2 regions of the Paenibacillus sp. Z6-24 genome follow, and region 2 is predicted to be linked to the other one. Evidence: riboswitches for the same ligand, from Rfam matches in the RefSeq annotation. Region 2 holds a riboswitch; the other holds the start of a gene.
What was found. Region 2 has a riboswitch for cyclic di-AMP ahead of M1D61_RS21845 (ubiquitin-like domain-containing protein). Riboswitches for the same ligand answer to the same signal wherever they lie in the genome.
Positions count from the first base shown of each region.

Region 1: it holds a riboswitch for cyclic di-AMP, as region 2 does, so the genes downstream of both, kdpF (K(+)-transporting ATPase subunit F) here and M1D61_RS21845 (ubiquitin-like domain-containing protein) in region 2, are expected to answer to the same signal.

Region 1 covers NZ_CP096398.1:2,822,189-2,829,285, reverse strand. The annotation lists gene M1D61_RS12165 (MBL fold metallo-hydrolase) at 1-22, shown strand, start outside; gene M1D61_RS12160 (histidine phosphatase family protein) at 187-759, opposite strand; gene M1D61_RS12155 (DUF4177 domain-containing protein) at 940-1,143, shown strand; gene M1D61_RS12150 (SMI1/KNR4 family protein) at 1,241-2,785, shown strand; cyclic di-AMP (ydaO/yuaA leader) riboswitch at 3,245-3,447, shown strand; cyclic di-AMP (ydaO/yuaA leader) riboswitch at 3,522-3,704, shown strand; gene kdpF (K(+)-transporting ATPase subunit F) at 4,114-4,194, shown strand; gene kdpA (potassium-transporting ATPase subunit KdpA) at 4,280-5,884, shown strand; gene kdpB (potassium-transporting ATPase subunit KdpB) at 5,990-7,097, shown strand, end outside.
Region 2 covers NZ_CP096398.1:5,039,081-5,046,177, forward strand. The annotation lists gene purR (pur operon repressor) at 1-499, opposite strand, end outside; gene ispE (4-(cytidine 5'-diphospho)-2-C-methyl-D-erythritol kinase) at 669-1,523, opposite strand; gene veg (biofilm formation stimulator Veg) at 1,700-1,975, opposite strand; gene rsmA (16S rRNA (adenine(1518)-N(6)/adenine(1519)-N(6))-dimethyltransferase RsmA) at 2,082-2,966, opposite strand; gene rnmV (ribonuclease M5) at 2,971-3,516, opposite strand; gene M1D61_RS21845 (ubiquitin-like domain-containing protein) at 3,691-4,791, opposite strand; cyclic di-AMP (ydaO/yuaA leader) riboswitch at 5,102-5,334, opposite strand; gene M1D61_RS21850 (TatD family hydrolase) at 5,530-6,297, opposite strand; gene M1D61_RS21855 (HD domain-containing protein) at 6,348-7,097, opposite strand, start outside.

The DNA.
Region 1 (7,097 bases), 2.2 Mb from region 2:
AGATCTGGAAGCTCAAGTGTAATTATCCTGTCACGAATTGTCGCCAATCCGGATAATCTTTGGCTCAAGCCATGAGAAATACCCTGCCCGAATCATCGGAGCAGGGTATTTGGATATCCATAGGTATCAGAGAAAACTCCTTCCTACGGCTCGAACAATCATCTGGCTTAAGTAAAAACCGGACAGTTAACGCAGTGTCTGACGCAAAGCAGCCTGTGCCTCGGCATCACGAAAAATATGCAGCTTGCCATTTTCTACCATTCGCATACGCGGACCGGCAAATCCGCGCTTGATCAGCTGCTTGCGCATGTAAAGCATCAGCGCCCAGTGGCTGACCACAAGAACATGCTCGGCCTCCGAGGAAAGGATCACATCAAGCGCGCGGTCAATCCGTGCTTCCGTCTCGGCAACCATTCGTTTGTAACGTCGACTCAGCAGAGGAGCAATCCGGGCAAAGGCTGCCCAGCCGATAAACGGAAAGCGTAGCTCGGTCTGAAAGGTAGGCGGTGTAATCTCCCGCAGTTCGGACATAATAATGATTTCGCCGGGATAAATGTACTGGGCCGTTTTAAGTGCCCGCGGCAGATCGCTCGCAAAACACTTTTCCCAGTTCAGTCCCAGCAGATCAGTCTGGCCTTCTTCAATGTCGGCAACATCGTACTCTTCCAGCCAGGTGACCAGCTCGCGAACTGTCACCATTTGCCGGATGGGGAATTCCTTATTCACTTTGAAATGGCGGACAAGCCCTATGGTCTTCATCACGAGTCTGGTATAACTCCTTATCGTTATTATGTTACAATATAGCTTGTTGGAACGGTTCCAATCAAGTGTGGAACCCGATTCAGCCGTGCACATTCGATAATCGGCAGCAGCTTCCGTATACAATGTATACCCGTTTCTGCGAATGCCGAATTGTTTTGGAGAAAGGAAGATCATACCATGAGTCAGTGGGAATATAAAACATTAAAATTACCTGCAGCCGGTTTTGTAAATGGTAGAGTCGACGGTCATCTGCTTCAGGAGGAGCTTAACAATCTTGGATTTGATGGCTGGGAGCTGGTATCCTCCTTTGATACGACTGTGAGCCAGGGGGACCTCGGCGAGATCGTCCTCATTTTCAAACGCAGCGCTCTTCTGGATTAATCGGGAATTACATAGAGAAAGGTACAGGCAGCTTGTGTTCGGTAGATGAATACAAATAGCACAGATTGGTTTAAGTTAGAAGGAAGGAGGCTTGTATATGATAGGAACATGGATCGAGGAAATCAAGTCCATTTTGAGACCGGAGATGAGCAGCCTGGAAGATTTTTTGCTGCCGCCTGCCGGAGATATGGAGATCACTCATGCCGAACAGGTGATGGGAGTGACTTTTCCGGATGAATTGAGGCAGCTCTATCATATTCATAACGGGGAATCCCGCAACGGTCCCGGCCTTTTCTTCGGGCTTCAGTTTTTGAGTCTGGACGATATGGTGAGCGAATGGAAAATATGGTCGGACCTGCAGCCGGAATATCAGGAACTGGGTGATCATTATTCCATTCCATCCGGCTGGATCAAGGAGCAGTATATCAACAAAGGCTGGCTTCCATTCTGTCATGATGGTGGAGGCAATCATCTTGGAATTGATCTGGACCCTGCCGAAAAAGGCATTGTCGGACAGGTGATCAATTTTGGCAGAGATGAGGAAATGAAACATGTGATCGCGCCCAGTTTGGGCGAATTTATTCATTTTATGCGGGATATGGTCCGCGAAGGCAATTATACGGTTGTGGAAGAAGAAGGCATGGGCTACTGGGTATACGGACGCAGTGATCAATCCCGTCTGCTCAAGGATGCCCAGATGTATGCGATGGGTGATATTATCCAGCTGCCTGAGGGAGAAGAAAGCGACCAGCTGGATACCTGGTTTGCGAGTCTGGACCCGGTCTGGCGCGATCTGATTACGGAAGGATACGGAGATGCGGAATCTTTTGTAACGGCGAGTCAGATTTATTTGCCGGATGCAGAGCTGACGGATGCGAGCCCGCTGGCTCAGTGTATCCAGGTGCGCGAGCTGCTGCTGAACCGTAATGCAATTGATGACATTACGCCTCTGGCACACTGTCGTGAGCTCAAAAAGCTGCATCTGTTCCGTAACCCGATACGTGATCTGTCACCGCTGCAGAATCTGCCTTATTTGCAAATTTTGAATATCGAGGATACCCAGGTACAGGATTTGAAGCCGCTGACTGCTCTGACGCGTCTGTATGAGCTGGACTGCCGGGGCACGGCGGTGCAGGATTACTCTCCACTCGCCGAGATGACTACACTGCACAAGCTGGCGATTTCGGCTCCGACACGTCAGGCAGCTGAATTTATTGCCAGCCTGCCCGAGCTCTGTGAACTTACCATTCTGGGGGCGGATGAATGGCTGCCGGAAGACTGGGAACAGCTGGGCCGCATGCTGCCGCTGCGCAAACTGTATATTGGTGGACTGCATGACCGGAATATCCAGTACTTGAGCGGATATAACCAGCTGGAGAGCCTGACCCTATACGAATCTCACATTGAGGATGTCTCTGCGCTGGCTGATCTGCCGGCACTCAAGGAACTCAAGCTGATGGAAGGATGCCTTATTGGCAATCTGGAATCGATCAGCGGCTCGGTCACACTGGAGAAATTCACCGGAACGTTTGCCCAGTTTGAGCTGCTCAAAGATGCCTTTGCCCAGTATGTCAATTTCTCGCAAATGATTGGAGAAATGACGGACGAACAGCAGGATATCTGGCTTCGTCATACCCGCTAATTGTAGAGAAGAGCAGATGAACAGAACAATAAACAGAGTGATTATACAGGCATAAGTGAACTGTGAGACGGAGCGCCCGGAGCGCTCCGTTTTTTTGGCATGCAAACACCGATTCGAATCGCCGGGGCAAGATTAGTGTAGAATGGTGATTGAAAGGAATGACATAATTGTTTTCATGATTTTGCAAGAATAACTGAATACATACTTGCAAACAATGTCGAACTTAAGAAAATCAAAGCAAGATAGAGCAAAACAGAGGTTGAGATAGATAAAAAATTAATAATTGTTGCAAAGGAACAACTGTGAACCAGCAAGGTCTATTTTGCCTTTTCCTTCACCTTTACAGTTAGCAAGGACAGGCGTAATATACATTTCAGGATTTAGAGATTCACAGATTTCATGTGCAAATCTGGAATCAGCGACTGCTATAAATAGGCAGTCCTTATACTTGGGTTTTATGTTCTGCAATTGCTGAGTTTCCGGGTTTACCGGAAAACGGGGGAACCAATGATACAGTAAATATTGGTGGTGTGAGAGCCACCATATTGACTGCAAGGGGTGAATCCTTCAGGCTGATCACCATGGTATCGGCCCTGAAGGTAGGGCGACTCTCACCGCCCGAATCCGACAGCTAACCTCGTAAGCGTAGATGGAGAGAGGGAGTGTGAACTTGTGCCACCATGACACAGGGTATAAAGGCTCTGTGTTTTATTATGCTTTGAGCAACATGCAGGAAAACGTCGCAACGCTTAGTTTCCATTGAACATGGAGAGCGGGGGAACCAAACGTCATAACAGATACGGACTGAAATACAGTTCATACTTGGCATGACATGGGGTGAATTCCGGATACTACCGGAACGGGCAATCTTCCAGCCCGAACCCGACAGCTAACCTCGTCAGCGTATCAGGGAGAACTTATATCCGGCTTATCACAGATGTGAAGCTTGTTTGTACTGCATTCGGTGAATGCGTATGACAGGTAAAGCAGCTGCAAGGAAGCCTGGAGAAAAGTTCTGCTTTTCTCCAGGCTTCTTTTTTTGCGCCAAACTTTGCTAAAATCGCATCTGTAATTAAATTAAATACAACTAACAACGAGTTGTAGATGACATAATTCAGGTGATAATGCAGCCGTCAAACAGACAAAGGGATATAACCAGAGAGTCTGTATTCTGTACAGGCAAAGGATAGGAAGCTGAACTTATTATGAAGGAGCAACAAAATTATGCTGGACATCATGATGATTGTATTGGTAATACTCATCGCATTCGCACTTGGAGGACTGGCTGAATGGTCATCCCGAGTCATGGGAGAAAGAGGGAATGACAAGTGACCTGGTTACTGTGGATCATTATTGCTGGTTTGCTGGTGTATCTGTGTTATGCCTTGATTTATCCGGAAAAATTTTAAATAGGCAGGAGAGAGTGTTGTGAGTATTCTTCCATATATCGGCATTGTAGTAACCCTGATTATCATCATTTTGCTGGCGCGTCCGATGGGCAATTATATCGCCCGGGCATTTGATGATACCCGGGGTCGGTTGGATCGCTGGTTTGGCCCTCTGGAAAAAGGAATTTACCGTATTGGTGGTATTCGTCAGGACAATCAGACCTGGAAACAGTATGCAGCCGCCGTACTGATCAGCAACTCGATATTAATTTTGATTGTTTATCTGATTTTCCGATTGCAGGACAAGCTGCCGCTTAATCCGGCAGATATTGGGGCAATGAGTCCTGATCTGGCTTTTAATACGGCAGTCAGCTTTATGACCAATACAAACCTTCAGCATTACAGTGGCGAGAGCGGATTGTCGTTATTCTCGCAGATGACCGCTATTGTGTTTATGATGTTTGTCTCACCGGCTACGGGTATTGCGGTGGCAATCGCCTTTATACGTGGACTGGCTGGCAAGCCGTTGGGCAATTTCTTTGTGGATTTGACCCGGGCGTTGACCCGTATCCTGCTTCCCATAGCTACTGTAGCCGCGATTATTTTGATCGGTCTGGGTGTACCGCAGACCTTGCAGACTGGAGTGACAGCCCAGACGCTTGAAGGTGCACAGCAGCAGATTGCCACAGGACCTATGGGAACTTTTCTGGCGATTAAAGAACTTGGTAACAATGGAGGGGGATTTATGGGAGTCAATTCCGCGCATCCGTTTGAGAATCCGGGTGGGGTTAGTAATATGCTGCAAATTATAATGATGCTGCTGGTTCCGGTTTCCCTGCCATTTACATATGGCAAGATGGTTGGCAATCGCAAACAAGGACGTGTACTGTTCGTCTCGATGATGATGATGTTTATCGTGATGCTGAGCGTGTCGCTCTTCAGTGAACACCAGGGCAATCCGCTGATTCAGCAGGCGGGTATCCAGCAGGGTACAGGTTTGATGGAAGGCAAGGAAGTACGTATCGGCGTAGAACAATCTTCCTTTTACTCGGTCGTTACAACGGCATCGGAGACAGGAGCAGTCAATACGATGCATGATACCTTAACTCCAATCGCAGGTATGATCGCTATCGGCAATATGATGCTGAATACGGTCTTTGGCGGTTCGGGAGTCGGTATCCTCAACGTACTCATGTATGCCATTATCGCAGTATTCCTGTCCGGGCTGATGGTTGGACGAACCCCGGAATTCCTGGGGCGCAAGATTGAAGGTAGAGAGATGAAGCTGATTGCAGTTACGCTGTTGATTCAGCCGCTGCTCATTCTGGCGCCGACAGCTATTGCGCTCATGACATACCCGGACACCATTTCCAATCCGGGCTATCACGGATTGACACAGGTGCTGTATGAGTTCACTTCCGCTGCTGCCAATAACGGTTCGGGTTTTGAGGGACTTGGCGATAATACAATATTCTGGAATGTATCGACCGGTGCAGTGATGTTTATTGCGCGTTACTTCTCGATGGTGACGCTGCTGGCTGTAGCAGGATCTCTGCTTATGAAGAAGCCGGTGCCGGAGACAAGTGGTACACTGCGTACGGATCAGCCGCTGTTCGGTCTCGTATTCGTGGTCGCTGTAGTGATTGTAGGCGCACTGACCTTCTTCCCGGCACTGGTACTGGGACCGATTGCAGAACAGCTGACTTTGTAAAAGGATCGGCTGTCCGGAATATGAGCCGGCTGCCAACTGCAAATGTATAACCAAATCAAATCAAGCACAGCTAAAATAGAGACATTTCAAGTGGAGGAATCAGCAATGAAAAATCAAGCTTCCGTGATGAACCGGGAACTGATTAGCAAGGCTTTGCAGCAATCGGTGATCAAGTTAAACCCAAAATTGATGATGAAAAATCCGGTCATGTTCGTCGTTGAAGTTGGCCTGCTGATCAGCATTTGGCTGATCTTTATACCGAATGCTTTTGGAGAGGCGGTATCGACCGGCTTTAATATAGCGGTGGCTGTTATTTTACTGTTCACGATACTGTTCGCCAACTTTGCCGAGGCGCTGGCCGAGGGACGGGGTAAAGCGCAGGCGGATTCACTGAAAAAGACCAAAAAGGAAATCATGGCTCATCGCGTGGAGGGTGACCGCATTGTCGAAGTGCCTTCAACCGATCTGCGTAAAGGCGATATTGTCCAGGTCTCCCAGGGAGAGATGATCCCGGGTGATGGTGAAGTGATCAAGGGACTGGCATCAGTGGACGAATCTGCCATTACCGGTGAATCGGCTCCGGTAATCAAGGAAGCAGGCGGCGACTTCAGTTCGGTGACCGGCGGTACAATGGTAATCAGTGATGAGATCAAAGTACGCATAACAAGCGATCCCGGCGAGTCCTTTATGGACCGGATGATCAGTCTGGTCGAAGGAGCCGAGCGGCAGAAGACACCTAACGAGATTGCTTTAAACACAGTATTGATAAGCTTGACGATTGTCTTCTTGATGGTTGTGGTGACACTGCCGTTTATGGCTAATTATCTGGAGATTGATCTGGCTGTGCCTGTACTGATCGCGCTGCTGGTCTGTCTGATCCCGACGACAATCGGCGGGCTGCTGTCAGCGATCGGGATTGCCGGGATGGACCGGGTTACACGATTTAACGTACTGGCCATGTCAGGCAAAGCGGTAGAAGCTTCCGGCGATATCAACACCATCATTCTCGACAAAACAGGTACAATCACTTACGGTAACCGGATGGCAAGTGAATTTGTGCCAACAGATGGTCATTCTGCACAGGAGGTCGGTTACTGGGCAGCAATCAGCTCGACTTATGATGAGACACCGGAAGGGCGTTCCGTACTGGAACTTATGAAAAAGCAGGGCTGGAATTACGATCAGGAATTGGGGATGGGCGTGGAGATTATTG
Region 2 (7,097 bases):
TCATCTGATGATCACGTCGTACGAGTACGACCGGCAGATTCAGCTGTGTACCTGTCGCGTGAGCCAACGGAATACCTTTGGTCTCGACAGTCATAATGACATCGATTGGCGTATCGGCAAATACCGAGGCGAAAATTTTGCCGACTTCATTCAGAATAGCCGGCTGTCCGAGCAGATCGGACATATAAATATAATTACCCGGCAGCAGACGATCCGGCTGCTCCAGCTGCTGACACAGATCACTCATAAAAGAAAAAGCTTTCTCGCGCGACAGTCTTGGAATATATTTCACTCCACCGGCTGCACCTGCCAAAGTCAGCAGTTCCCCGACGCCTTCTTCTTCAAAGACTTCCTTGATAATCGTCAAATCTTCACTGATCGATGACTTGGCCGCTCCGTACCGGTCAGCGAAAGTCGTTAACGGAATCAGCGTGTGTGGTCGTGATGTCAAATACTGGGTCAGCTCGACCAGACGCGCACTCCTTTTTAGTTTTTTCACTTTAACTCCTCACTATCTACAAAAAATTTACAATTATATACCCAAATCCGAATAATTAAAGTGAATATAACATTTTTGTACGTGTTTGTAAAAGAAAATCGCAATCTTGTTCATCCAATCTGCATAAATTCAGCACAATGGTATGAACAAGATTGCGACCTGTATTCATTCAGGTTAACATTCTGACCGCATAGACTTCATGGCAGAAGCCGCGCAGCCCATTGTAAATGCGGGCTACCTTGGATTCTTTGGATACGAGTCCGAAGACGGTAGGACCGCTTCCTGACATTAATACGCCATCCGCGCCCAGCTGAATCATTGCCTGTTTGAGCTGTCTTACCTCCGGATAATGCGACAGGGTAACATCTTCCAGCACATTACCCAGTTCACTGCAGATCTGCTCAAAGGAATGCTGTTCCAGCGCTGCACGCATATTCGCTGCCGACGGGTGCTGGGCAATACGGTCTGCCTGCAGGCGGCCGTATACGTTCGCTGTCGATACATTGATCGGCGGCTTGGCCAGAATCACCCAGCAGTCCGGCGGGCTCTGCAGCGGCGTCAGGATCTCTCCACGCCCTGTAGCAAGCGCCGTGCCCCCTGTAATGCAAAATGGTACATCCGAGCCGATCGAGGCTCCCAGCTTCAGCATCTCCTCATGCGGGATATGAAGGTTCCAGAGACGGTCCAGTCCCCGCAGTGCGGCTGCAGCATCACTGCTGCCGCCTGCCAGTCCGGCTGCAACCGGAATTTTCTTGTCGATATGAATGTGTACACCCTGGCGAATATGATACTTTTCCTTTACTTTCTTTGCTGCCTGATAAGCGAGATTTTTCTCGTCCAGCGGAATGTATCCGGCCTGGCTGGATATTTTGATTGTATCCCCTGCCATTTCCGAAATCGTGAGCCGGTCCGCCAGATCTACCATGGTCATGATCATCTCGACTTCATGGTAGCCATCCGGCCGCTTATGTAATACATCCAGCATCAAATTAATTTTAGCGGGCGCTTTTTCGTATAACTTCATGAGGTTCCTCCACCTTCAACAGTCCATCCGTTCTTGATCTATATTCAGACCGGCTGGCTGCCAGTCAGCATGAATAATCCATATTATAAAAAAAATAGATTATGAAGTCCATTCACAAAACAAAACAGTCTCTACCCCGAAAGGAGATAAAGACTGCTTTATGATAAAACAGTTATTCAATTCCCTGCGTATTCGATCCGCGTCTGGGAATCTTCATCGCAGACCGTAATCTCGACGGAGTCGGTTAATACGTCAGCGTAGCTGTAAGACACTCGTTCAAAAGTTTGATGATCATCATCAAGCTTTACTGTAAAAACAGAAGGGTAGGTTTCTTCTAAAACGCCAGTCCGTTCAATGGTCTTCTTGCGACCACCATTTGCACGCAAAGTGATTTTGTGCCCAACATGAGCATCAAGATTGCGTTTAATTTCCGTAAGCGCATTGTTAGCCATGCCTACAACCACCTCTTTTCCTATTCAAGTATACCAGAAAAAGAGGGATATGTCAAATGAACATTAAATTATAGCAGTCAGAAAATTATCTTGTCAACGATTATTTTCAGCGGATACCGGCGTCCAAAAACACCTTGCTGAGCACCGCATATTCTTGGAGGCTGAGCGTCTCTCCGCGTCTGGTCGGATCAATACCTGCACTGGCCAAAAGCTGTTCCAGCTGCTCCCGATCTCCACCGTTAAAGTATCGTGTTTTCAGGTTATTGGCGATCGTCTTGCGGCGTTGTACAAAGGAGGACTGCACGATATCAAAGAAATGCTGTTCATCTTCCACCTGTACGGCAGGCTGCTCGCGCAGCTTGAGACGAATGACTGCAGACTCCACATTCGGCTGAGGAATAAATACCGTCTTCGGTACGATGCAGACCAGTTCCGGCTCGCAGTAATACTGGACAGCGATGCTGAGGCTTCCGTATTCCTTGCCTCCCGGCTGTGCGGCCATCCGCTGGGCAACTTCCTTCTGGATCATGACGACAATGTTATCGAGCGGCAGGCGCTCTTCCAGTAGCTTCATCAGAATCGGAGTGGTCACATAATACGGCAGGTTGGCTACGACGCTGACTTTGTCGACACCACTGAAGTCTTCACCGAACAGTTCATGCAGATCCACTTTGAGAATATCCCCGTGACGTACATTGACGTTGGAATACTCCGACAGGGAATCCCTGAGGATCGGAATCAGCCGCTGATCAATCTCTACTGCGGTGACTGCCTTGGCCTGCTGGGCGAGACGCTCGGTGAGCGCTCCGATACCGGGACCGATCTCCAGGGCGCCGCGCTCTGGTGTCAGCTCTGCCGCTTCCACAATTTTATTTAAAATATTCGCATCGATCAGAAAGTTCTGCCCAAGGCTTTTTTTGAACGAAAATCCGTGCTTGCTGATAATTTCCTTGGTCCGTCGGGGTGTGGCAATATCGTGTCGATCACTCATTGATTTATTGTTCCTCCGCTTCCAGTTGTGAAAGTGCTGCGGCAAATTCCTCACGGGTAATGCCGAATATACGCAGCCGCTTATGAAATTGCTTGCCGTTACAGTAGCCGATACCGAGCAGATTGCCCATCTTCATTCGCCGCTCTGCCGCATCCTTGTGCATAACGAGTCCTGTCATCATCAGATCATCCCAGTCGATCAGCACTTCGGCTGATGGCATTTCCGTATGAAGACGTGCCAGTGCAGCACGGATGGAATCGGGTGATGCATTCTCGACACCGATATCCCCTTTGCGCGTGGCTTCGTCTTCCGGGATAAAGGCATGCTTGCAGCCGGGCACCTGCTGGGCCACAATTTTGCGTATACGCTCACCGGCATGATCGGGATCGGTCAGAATAATGACTCCTCTGCGCTCTTGTGCCAGCTTCACACGCCGGATCACGTCCGCACCTATGGCTGATCCGCCTGTCTCGATCGTATCCGCCTCTACCGCACGCTTGATGGCAACCGTATCATCCCTGCCTTCTACCACGATCACTTCTTTAATCACTTTTGCCTTACGCTTCCCTTCTGCGTTCATTTATGAATCTGTCTTCAGTATAACAAACAAAAAGAAGAGGATTCATCCTCTTCTTTTTGTCGGTTCTATTCACGCTCATGGTTAACCATAACTATATCATACAACAGCCCCACCGAGGCAGGCAACAGCAATCCTATCGCCAAACTAAGGTTTTACCGGGCCAATAACATACACGGTGTAGCCTGTCTTGCGACCGAATGATCTGGCCTGACTCAGGCTGTCTATATACACGTCAATTTTGTTGCCGTTAATGGCACTGCCGGTATCTTCCGCACGGCGGTAACCGATACCTTCAATGTATACCCACCATCCCATCGGGATGACGCTGGTATCGACGGCAATTGTACGTCCTTCCATCACTCTTGTACCGGAAGCGGTAGTTGTGCCCAGACCCGGTTCTGCTGAAGAATAAGCAGTAAGTGTCACATTGTTGAGTACTTTGGCATAAGAAAAGCTTTTGTCCGATTTGGAACTGCTGGATGTGTTTGCAGCGAGCAGCTTGGGCTGTTCTTTCTTGGTGCCCACCATCACAATCTTATCCTGAACTTTCGATGTCATTTTCTTGTCGATCATACGCTTGGAGACGAATTCTCCATCTTCGTAGACCTTTTCGATATACTGCACGACTTTACCCGTTTGTCCGGGTTGGATCAGCTTGGTCTTGCCTTCCAGCATACTGGCGCTGGTTTTCTTGACTACATCGTACGGGAGCTTGACTGTCTGCTTCGTTACGAATGAAGTCGTTCTAACGACTTTGATATCCATGTCCTGCTTGACTGAAGCTTCTACCGGCGGCGTCAATTTGTCCTGTTCCTTCAAATCGATTCCGGCCTGCTCCAGCGTGTTGCCTACTGTCTTGGCTGTCGTGTATACCTTTTTGGTATCTCCGTCAGCCGTGATGTTCACTGCTACCGCATGGTTAATATAGACTTTATCCCCATCCTGGATGGCGCCATTGAGCGGCATGGATACTTTATCCTGTGGTGCCAGTTGAATCTGGTGTTCCGTCAGCATATCGGAAAGCATGAGCTTGCGAGTTTCCATTTCCTGTGCTTTACCGTCGATGATGACATAAATATTTTTGCCTGCCTGATTGTACAGTACAGAGAGCAGCATAACGATGACCGCTATGACCGCCAGTGCAGTTAACGAGGCAAAGCGTAGATTTTTCTGCTTCCAACTCAGCGCGTAAGACATGCTGGATGAGCGTGAACCATGGGTTTCTTCGAAAGGAGCAATTCCCACTTCTTCCGTCCTCCTTCATAGTCTCGCCGTCTAGCTGTGACGTAAATAAAATGTGACGCGACTATATAAGAATTTTCGCAGGCCGTTTGTGTTGATGCAAGATTATCGGCATTCGACAATCTTTCATGATGTAATAGGTACCTGCGCCATGGTCAGTCCTAGCGGCTTCCTGATTCTGAACAGTGATATTCAGAATAATACACTCTTGCTTTCCCTTTTAGCCAAAACAAAAGAAGCCTATGGAAAAGCGCAAGAGCAACTCTTCCTGGCTTCCGACGATTACAACATTCGGGAAACACTAGAAAATGCGAGGTTGCCTCTGCATCGCTTACGAGGTTAGCTGTCGGGTTCGGACACTTTTTATTGCTTGTACTGCATGCCCTTTGAAGAGTCCTCCGCTCATGGCGCAAGTATCCCCAATTCACCCCAAAGACCCTGTATCAGGAATCAGACAAGTTGTCTTCCGTTACTGCTGGTTTGAATGCTGAAGACAACTGTTGGTTCCCCCGTTCTCCTATGTAGGAAACTCAGCGAGACCGAATCATGGAATCTCGTTTATCAATAACAAGATTAAATCACTGATGAAATGATATCCCGAACACAACCTCACTGTAAAGCGATAGGCAACTCCGTTTTTCTTAAAAAGTAGTTAAAATCTTGTAACATTTTAGCATTTATTCATTAAAATTCATTCATATATCCGTATAGCTCGGTTTTTCGGGGGTTTTTCTCGCTATTTCACCGTATGCCAAATAATGTAAGGGCGTTTTTGGTCGTAATTTCACTAATTTCTTCCAGCGAGACCCCTTTTAGCTCGGCAGCTGTCTCGGCTACCAGACGCACATGAGCCGACTCATTTCTTTTCCCACGATAAGGATGTGGTGTCAAATATGGGGAGTCGGTTTCAAGCAATAAACGGTCCATCGGCACCTGCTGAAGTACCTCTTTTGGCTGCTTGGCATTCTTGAATGTAATCGGTCCGCCGAACGACAAATGGAAGCCCATATCCAGACACATTTTTGCCGTCTCCCAGCTGCCCGAGAACGAGTGCATAATGCCGCCGACTTCGGACGCTTTTTCCTCTCGCAAAATACGTACAATATCTTCATGCGCTTCCCGGTTATGGATCACGATTGGCATGTTGATCGATCGTGCCAAGCCGATTTGCTCACGCAGTACACGATGCTGCACTTCTTTTGGTGATTTGTCCCAGTGATAATCCAGACCGATTTCGCCGATAGCCACTACTTTCTCGTGTTTGCATAAAGATTCAATCCATTCAAGATCCCCCGGCTGCATCGTGATCGCTTCAACCGGATGCCAGCCAACTGCCGCATAGATGAAATCATACGCTTCAACAAGCTCCATTGTTGTAGGAATCGTCTCGCGATCAAAACCTACATTTACCATCCGCGTTACACCGTTGGCATAAGCGCGTTCGATGACTTCTTTGCGATCACCATCAAAATCTTTGGAATCCAGATGGGTATGTGTATCAAATAACATATATTTAACTCTCCTTTACTTCGCCTTGCTCTATTTTTGATCCGTGAGACTTAAATTTCGAATTCCATCTGTGCCGGACCCAACTTGTCTTCGAAGATATCCGCCACCTGTTTGGACAACTGATCTTTTACCCTTTCCAGCTTTTCCTGTGGAAAGTACAGATGGTATCTGCCGCGGTGGATACCGCTGATCGAACGTACCACGTCCGACACTTCCGAGATTTCCTGCACTTTGTTTTGACGGTTGAGCAGCAGGATTTGTTTTTCTTTTTTCGGATCTCCCGGGCGGAATACGTCATAAGGCAGATCTGTCGGAAAATCGATTTCCAGATCATAGTGCGGATGAAGGCCCGCCCGCTCAAATTCGGAACGAATCTCATCGATCATATCCAGGTCGATTAATTCCGTTTCTACATATTTATAAAGTCTCCGCTCCATAAAGCGTGAACATACATCGGCCAGCATCTCGTCCTGCTCCAGCGTCCACTGCATAAAGGCTGTCTGTACAAGTGCTTCGTCTAGTAGAAGATATTCATTTACAGTCAGTGTTCCTTCAAATAAGGAAGGCAGCGGATGCGGCAGGAACCGGAACGAATATCCCTGATCATGCAGCTCTTTGGCCCGCTGGAAAATATGGCGCAGCACAATATCCGAGCTCCGGGTAACCGGATGGAAGTAAACCTGCCAGTACATCTGGTATCTGGACATAAGATAATCCTCGATCGCATGCATTCCGGATTCCTTGACCACTATCCGTCCATCATGCGGACGCAGCACACGAATAATACGGTCCATATCAAT